DNA from 3 places in the Paenibacillus sp. JJ1683 genome. Region 1 is predicted to be linked to each of the others. Evidence: a T-box and tRNA genes for the amino acid it is inferred to sense, from the RefSeq annotation. Region 1 holds a T-box; the other regions hold tRNA genes.
The links. A T-box is a leader RNA that pairs with one kind of tRNA and senses whether it is charged. The one in region 1 lies ahead of argS (arginine--tRNA ligase), so its partner is inferred to be a tRNA-Arg.
Positions count from the first base shown of each region.

Region 2: it has a tRNA-Arg gene. The T-box ahead of argS (arginine--tRNA ligase) is inferred to sense a tRNA for this amino acid. The anticodon was not compared.
Region 3: it has a tRNA-Arg gene. The T-box ahead of argS (arginine--tRNA ligase) is inferred to sense a tRNA for this amino acid. The anticodon was not compared.

Region 1 is NZ_CM129820.1:2,276,625-2,278,857, forward strand. It holds gene ACUC6J_RS10095 (MogA/MoaB family molybdenum cofactor biosynthesis protein) at 1-507, opposite strand, end outside; gene ACUC6J_RS10100 (four-helix bundle copper-binding protein) at 771-1,100, shown strand; T-box leader at 1,178-1,436, shown strand; gene argS (arginine--tRNA ligase) at 1,497-2,233, shown strand, end outside.
Region 2 is NZ_CM129820.1:445,506-447,738, forward strand. It holds tRNA gene ACUC6J_RS01920 (tRNA-Phe) at 1-62, shown strand, start outside; tRNA gene ACUC6J_RS01925 (tRNA-Thr) at 88-163, shown strand; tRNA gene ACUC6J_RS01930 (tRNA-Tyr) at 168-253, shown strand; tRNA gene ACUC6J_RS01935 (tRNA-His) at 273-345, shown strand; tRNA gene ACUC6J_RS01940 (tRNA-Gln) at 364-438, shown strand; tRNA gene ACUC6J_RS01945 (tRNA-Lys) at 443-518, shown strand; tRNA gene ACUC6J_RS01950 (tRNA-Leu) at 534-621, shown strand; tRNA gene ACUC6J_RS01955 (tRNA-Gly) at 628-702, shown strand; tRNA gene ACUC6J_RS01960 (tRNA-Cys) at 713-783, shown strand; tRNA gene ACUC6J_RS01965 (tRNA-Arg) at 810-886, shown strand; tRNA gene ACUC6J_RS01970 (tRNA-Pro) at 909-982, shown strand; tRNA gene ACUC6J_RS01975 (tRNA-Gly) at 992-1,062, shown strand; gene ACUC6J_RS01980 (PAS domain-containing sensor histidine kinase) at 1,269-2,233, opposite strand, start outside.
Region 3 is NZ_CM129820.1:552,967-555,199, reverse strand. It holds tRNA gene ACUC6J_RS02490 (tRNA-Gly) at 598-668, opposite strand; tRNA gene ACUC6J_RS02485 (tRNA-Pro) at 677-753, opposite strand; tRNA gene ACUC6J_RS02480 (tRNA-Leu) at 761-840, opposite strand; tRNA gene ACUC6J_RS02475 (tRNA-Arg) at 853-929, opposite strand; tRNA gene ACUC6J_RS02470 (tRNA-Gly) at 935-1,009, opposite strand; tRNA gene ACUC6J_RS02465 (tRNA-Leu) at 1,021-1,101, opposite strand; tRNA gene ACUC6J_RS02460 (tRNA-Lys) at 1,114-1,189, opposite strand; tRNA gene ACUC6J_RS02455 (tRNA-Gln) at 1,194-1,268, opposite strand; tRNA gene ACUC6J_RS02450 (tRNA-Tyr) at 1,371-1,456, opposite strand; tRNA gene ACUC6J_RS02445 (tRNA-Thr) at 1,461-1,536, opposite strand; tRNA gene ACUC6J_RS02440 (tRNA-Asp) at 1,550-1,626, opposite strand; tRNA gene ACUC6J_RS02435 (tRNA-Met) at 1,652-1,725, opposite strand; tRNA gene ACUC6J_RS02430 (tRNA-Val) at 1,755-1,830, opposite strand; tRNA gene ACUC6J_RS02425 (tRNA-Glu) at 1,840-1,911, opposite strand; tRNA gene ACUC6J_RS02420 (tRNA-Ser) at 1,931-2,022, opposite strand; tRNA gene ACUC6J_RS02415 (tRNA-Asn) at 2,026-2,101, opposite strand; tRNA gene ACUC6J_RS02410 (tRNA-Ala) at 2,106-2,181, opposite strand.

The sequences.
Region 1 (2,233 bases):
AATTTCTCTCATCACATGTCGCAGTTCAGGGACAATAATGCGTTCCATTGCCAAACGAACGGCTCCGCGGGAGCCAGGCATAGAAAACACAGCTGTCTGGCCCACAGTACCCGCTACAGCCCGGCTTAATATAGCTGCTGATCCAATGTCTTCAGCAAAGCTTAAGTAACGGAAGATTTCACCAAAGCCAGGTAGTTCCTTATCCAGTAAAGAGGAGATGGCTTCATATGTAGTATCACGCGGAGAAATGCCAGTACCACCTGTTAAAAGTACAGCCTCGATGTCCTCATGTGCTGCAGCTTCGGTTACCAACTGCCGGATACCCTCATAGTCGTCTTTGACGATAACATATCGAACAACCTTATACCCATTCGTTTCTAGTAGTTCCTTGAGCAGTCGGCCCCCAGTATCGGTTTCCATGGTTCGTGTATCAGAGACGGTCACGACCATGCAGTTAACCTGCTGCGGAGACTCCCGTCGGTGCTCCTCTACAGATGTTATGTTCATTACAATCTTCACTCCTTGATTCATGGTTAAGCATATTCTTTTTTTACAATAGAGGAATGACCGACTGGATGCAAGTCAGAAACGAGGGATAAAAAGTTATGTGATTAATATCCTTGCGCTTGCACCTTGGAATATAGTACACTTCCTTACATAAGTCGGGATTTTCTGGGTTTATTTTGTTGAAAGCGCGAACATCAATTGATTAATTTCAAGGCTCAGCGGGTAATAGTACAGCAGGATCAACAACTGGGAGGTAATGTATTATGAATCATTCATACCAAAAATGCGTGGATGCTTGCCTGGAATGTATGAACGCTTGCAATGTATGCTATGTAGCAAGTTTGAAGGAATATGATTTAGCTATGCTGCGTGAATGTATTCGAGTGAGTAGGGAATGCGCAGAGATATGTGGGTTTGCTGCTCAAATGTTGCAGCGCGGAACGGATTTTGCCGAGGAAATCTGTGAGCTATGCGCCAAAGCCTGTGAGGTATGTGCTGCTGAATGCAGCAAGCATTCCCATAATCATTGCAAACATTGTGCAGAGGCCTGCCGTCATTGTGTTGAGGCTTGTCGCCAATTGGTGGCAGTGTAATTACATATACAGAACTAGTCCCTGAAGAGGGAATAAAAGGTTGCTTTCTACTAAATAGGTTTGTATAATGGTGGGAATTAACGTCAAGGAACGGGAGAGTAGCAACGGAACCGTATCATTACAGCGAGCCGGAAGAGGTGGAAGCCGGTATGAAATCCGATGTGAAGCGCACCCGGGAGACGGTTGATCCAACGATAAGAACTTCTAGTAGATCAACCCGGCTGACACCGTTATTTGTCAATGGAGTGAAATCGCGATTTGTGTAAGCTAGCTTTATCCACACAACCGATTTACAAAGAGTGGTACCGCGGGGATATCGAAGTTCTCGTCTCTTGATTATATCAAGAGGCGAGGGCTTTTTTTTGTTAGATCCTATAAAAAGAAGGAGAGAGGAACATGTTGTTGATGATTGCTACCCAAGCTATTTTAGCTCATACGGGCTTGGAGGAGAAAGAAGTTTTATCTTTATTCGAGGTGCCTCCGCAGCCTGAATGGGGAGATGTGGCGTTTCCCTGTTTTGTGCTGGCTAAGAAATTTCGAAAGTCTCCACAGCATATTGCAATGGAATTGGCAGAGCTAGTAAGCCATGAAGCGGGTCTAACCGCTACAGCATCGGGTGCCTATGTAAATATTACATTGGATCGATCTGTTCATATTCCACCGATGCTAGCTGAATTGAGCAAGACTGAGTTTCTCAAGCCCAATATTGGGCATGGACAGCGAGTAGTAATTGATATGTCCTCGCCCAATATTGCGAAACCATTTGGTATCGGTCATCTTCGCTCTACTGTTATCGGTGCCGCCTTGTATCGCATACTTGGTGAAACCGGATATGTACCGATTAGTGTGAATCATCTAGGGGATTGGGGAACACAATTTGGCAAGCAAATTGCGGCCTATAAAAGATGGGGTAATGAAGAGCAGCTACAACAGGATCCGATCGGGGAATCATTGAAGCTATATGTCCGTTTTCATCAGGAGGCTGAGCATGACCCGTCTTTGGAGGATGAAGGCCGCGAGTGGTTCCGACGTTTGGAGCACGGGGATACTGAGGCTCAACAACTATGGGAGTTTTTTGTTGAAGTCAGTCTGGGTGAATTTGATCGTATGTACCAACGCCTTAACATTTCGTT
Region 2 (2,233 bases), 1.8 Mb from region 1:
TCAGTCGGTAGAGCAGAGGACTGAAAATCCTCGTGTCGGCGGTTCGATTCCGTCCCGAGCCACCTTTCAAGTGGGAATTGGCAATGTGCCGGTGTAGCTCAATTGGTAGAGCAACTGACTTGTAATCAGTAGGTTGGGGGTTCAAGTCCTCTCGCCGGCACCATTTTGGAGGATTAGCGAAGTGGCCAAACGCATCAGACTGTAAATCTGCTCCCTTACGGGTTCGGTGGTTCGAATCCATCATCCTCCACCAGTCTTTTTATAATCATATGGCGGTCGTGGCGAAGTGGTTAACGCACCGGACTGTGACTCCGGCATTCGTGGGTTCAAGCCCCATCGGCCGCCCTTTGATTCTTAATTTAATGGGGATTAGCCAAGCGGTAAGGCAACGGACTTTGACTCCGTCATGCATAGGTTCAAATCCTATATCCCCAGCCATTAAGAGCCATTAGCTCAGTTGGTAGAGCACCTGACTTTTAATCAGGGTGTCGAAGGTTCGAGTCCTTCATGGCTCACCATTTATAAGTTATTTTGCGGTCGTGGCGGAATTGGCAGACGCGCACGGTTCAGGTCCGTGTGGGCTAACCCCCCGTGGAGGTTCGAGTCCTCTCGACCGCACCATATTTTGCGGACGTGGCTCAGCGGTAGAGCATCGCCTTGCCAAGGCGAGGGTCGCGGGTTCGATTCCCGTCGTCCGCTCCATTATCCATACGGCGCCATAGCCAAGTGGTAAGGCAAAGCTCTGCAAAAGCTTCATCCCCAGTTCAAATCTGGGTGGCGCCTTGACTGCTCATTATGGAACTAAATATGCGCCCTTAGCTCAGCTGGATAGAGCGTTTGACTACGAATCAAAAGGCCGGGAGTTCGAATCTCTCAGGGCGCGCCATTTATTAAAAAATGTATAATGTCGGGATGTAGCTCAGCTTGGTAGAGCACCTGGTTTGGGACCAGGGGGTCGCATGTTCAAATCGTGTCATCCCGATACTGATTTGCGGGTGTAGTTCAATGGTAGAACTCCAGCCTTCCAAGCTGGTAGCGTGGGTTCGATTCCCATCACCCGCTTTTTGCTATAGCGGATTCTTGTTGCCTCAGTGGTGACACCTTATAAATAAAGAGAGCCTGTCTGGGGACAGAGCTCTCTCTTTTTTTTGTATGTTTATCTTCCATAGATTCTATAAAAGTGTTGACTATCGATAATCCTTGCTATCGGTGTATTCCTTCTGCTCCTGCAGTGAGTATACACCGATAACTGATCTAGTACACAGGTTTTACACTGGTATGGTCAGCTGTATGGAGGTTCCCTGATTTGGAGCAGAGGTCATGCTCAAGAAGCCGCCTACTCCTCTAGCTCGTTCTTCCATGCTGAACAATCCAACTCCTTCTCCTCGGGACTTTCCAGAAAAGCCAATACCTTCATCCCGAATAGTCACTTGTATCGTTTTATCTTGATCCTCTACATCCACGTATGCTTCTGCTACATCTGCGTATTTAGCCACATTCGTCAGTGCTTCCTGTACAATTCTATAGATTGCTATTTCTTTTCGGATATCAAGGCGTTTACGTAAAGTACATTGAAAATGCACTTCGATTCCGTAATGCGAACAGAAATTTTCAATATAAGTTCTTAGGGCCGGTACGACACCCAAATCATCCAGAACTGAGGGACGAAGTTCCCACGCTAGGCCACGAACATCTTTAATGATATCGGTTACCTGTGCACGCAAATTTTCCAAAGTAGCGTTGGGTTGTTCAGCTAGTTGGCTATCTAGTTGAATAATAAGTGAAAACAGGCTTTGACCAATCCCATCATGAAGCTCTCTTGAAAAGCGTTTACGCTCTTCCTCCTGTATTTGCATGACTTGCGTCATCATGGTCTGAAGCTCTGCCTCTACTTTTTTTAATTTAGTTACTTCATTACGGATCGCTAAGTACTGATAGGGTTTACCTTCCTCGTCCATAAATGGAACAATCGTAGTATTCACCCAGTAGTAGCTGTTATCTTTAGCACGATTTCGTATTTCTCCCTGCCATACCTCACCAGAACGGATCGTAGTCCACAGGTTCTTCATGAAGGCTCGAGTATGATAGCCCGAATTAATGAGACGATGATCCTGCCCGATCAATTCTTCACGACTATATTGCGAAATCTCACAGAACTTATCGTTTACGTACTGAATAATTCCTCGATGATCGGTCAAAGCAACAATGGAGGATGTATCTAAGGCAAATTTAA
Region 3 (2,233 bases), 1.7 Mb from region 1:
CACCCAGTATCGTAATTAGGATTTCTTTGACTGTTTTCTGAATTCTTCTTGTCTCGCTGATTTTTCTAAGCTGCTATATAGTCTTTGTTTTCTTATCCATCCAATACGCTCCTATCGGACACTCCTGACTGCTTCAGATGCTGAACAAAGATATCGTACATTGAACTCATTTTATGACCCTTATTTTTCGCATAAGACCATGAAGCCACCTACTACACGTATGTATTATGAAAATTCACATTCTTTGCCGCCATTGAGCTACATAAAAGTGCCAACCGGAATTGCACTATTCCTAGCAGATATATTGTTAACGCCTAAAGAATGGGCGTGCGCAACCTAAATGTAACTCGCTGGACTTCAATCGCTCGCGGAGGGCATTTTACTGCCATGGAAGAGCCTGAGCTTTTAGCTCAGGACATTCGTGCCTTCTACAAACCTTTTAGAGCAAAAAATAAATATTAACCAAGGTCCGCCCCGTGCATTAACTGGATTAATAAGAAGAGCTATTATAAGCGGTCGTAATCTAACGGGAAACGATAGCTTAATAAATACAAAAAGAAGAGATGGCATAAGCCATCTCTTCTTTCATCTATATAAAGCGGGTGATGGGAATCGAACCCACGCTACCAGCTTGGAAGGCTGGAGTTCTACCATTGAACTACACCCGCAAAAAAAGTGGTCGGGATGACACGATTTGAACATGCGACCCCCTGGTCCCAAACCAGGTGCTCTACCAAGCTGAGCTACATCCCGAAATAGATGCCGGTGAGAGGACTCGAACCTCCACGGTTTCCCTCACGATTTTGAGTCGCGCGCGTCTGCCAATTCCGCCACACCGGCTTATGAAATTAATGGCGCGCCCTGAGAGATTCGAACTCCCGGCCTTTTGATTCGTAGTCAAACGCTCTATCCAGCTGAGCTAAGGGCGCAAATATGGAGCGGACGACGGGAATCGAACCCGCGACCCTCGCCTTGGCAAGGCGATGCTCTACCGCTGAGCCACGTCCGCAAAAACAGGTATGCGCGTGGAGGGACTTGAACCCCCACGTCAAAGACGCTAGATCCTAAGTCTAGTGCGTCTGCCAATTCCGCCACACGCGCATACAATGATAATGGTGAGCCATGAAGGACTCGAACCTTCGACACCCTGATTAAAAGTCAGGTGCTCTACCAACTGAGCTAATGGCTCTTAATGGCTGGGGATATAGGATTTGAACCTATGCATGACGGAGTCAAAGTCCGTTGCCTTACCGCTTGGCTAATCCCCATTATGTATTCAACAGGGCGATTGATGGGACTTGCACCCACAAATGCCATAGCCACAATTCAGTACGTTAACCCATTCGTCACGACCACCATGGCAATAAAACTGGTGGAGGATGATGGATTCGAACCACCGAACCCGTAAGGGAGCAGATTTACAGTCTGATGCGTTTGGCCACTTCGCTAATCCTCCAAAATGGTGCCGGCGAGAGGACTTGAACCCCCAACCTACTGATTACAAGTCAGTTGCTCTACCAGTTGAGCTACACCGGCATATTAAATTAAATGGCGGAACTGACGGGATTCGAACCCGCGATCTCCTGCGTGACAGGCAGGCATGTTAGGCCTCTACACCACAGTTCCAGAGGCATTTCCAACAGGAAATTAATTGCGGGGGCAGGATTTGAACCTACGACCTTCGGGTTATGAGCCCGACGAGCTACCGAACTGCTCCACCCCGCGACATCAAAGGTATTTCTTAATACTATTAATGGTGGAGGCTGAGGGGATCGAACCCCCGACCCTCTGCTTGTAAGGCAGATGCTCTCCCAGCTGAGCTAAGCCTCCATACTACTATGACCCGTAGGGGATTCGAACCCCTGTTACCTCCGTGAAAGGGAGGTGTCTTAACCCCTTGACCAACGGGCCACATATCTATTATAAGAGCTGGCGGAGAGAGAGGGATTCGAACCCTCGAGACGCTTTTGGCGCCTACACGATTTCCAATCGTGCTCCTTCGGCCAACTCGGACACCTCTCCATATGGCTCCCCGAACAGGACTCGAACCTGTGACAACTCGATTAACAGTCGAGTGCTCTACCAACTGAGCTATCAGGGAATATTGGTGGAGCCAAGGGGGATCGAACCCCTGACCTCCTGCGTGCAAGGCAGGCGCTCTCCCAGCTGAGCTATAGCCCCATCTTAGACATAACACTTAATTCTGACTATATAGAGGTCAGTCTTACAGGCG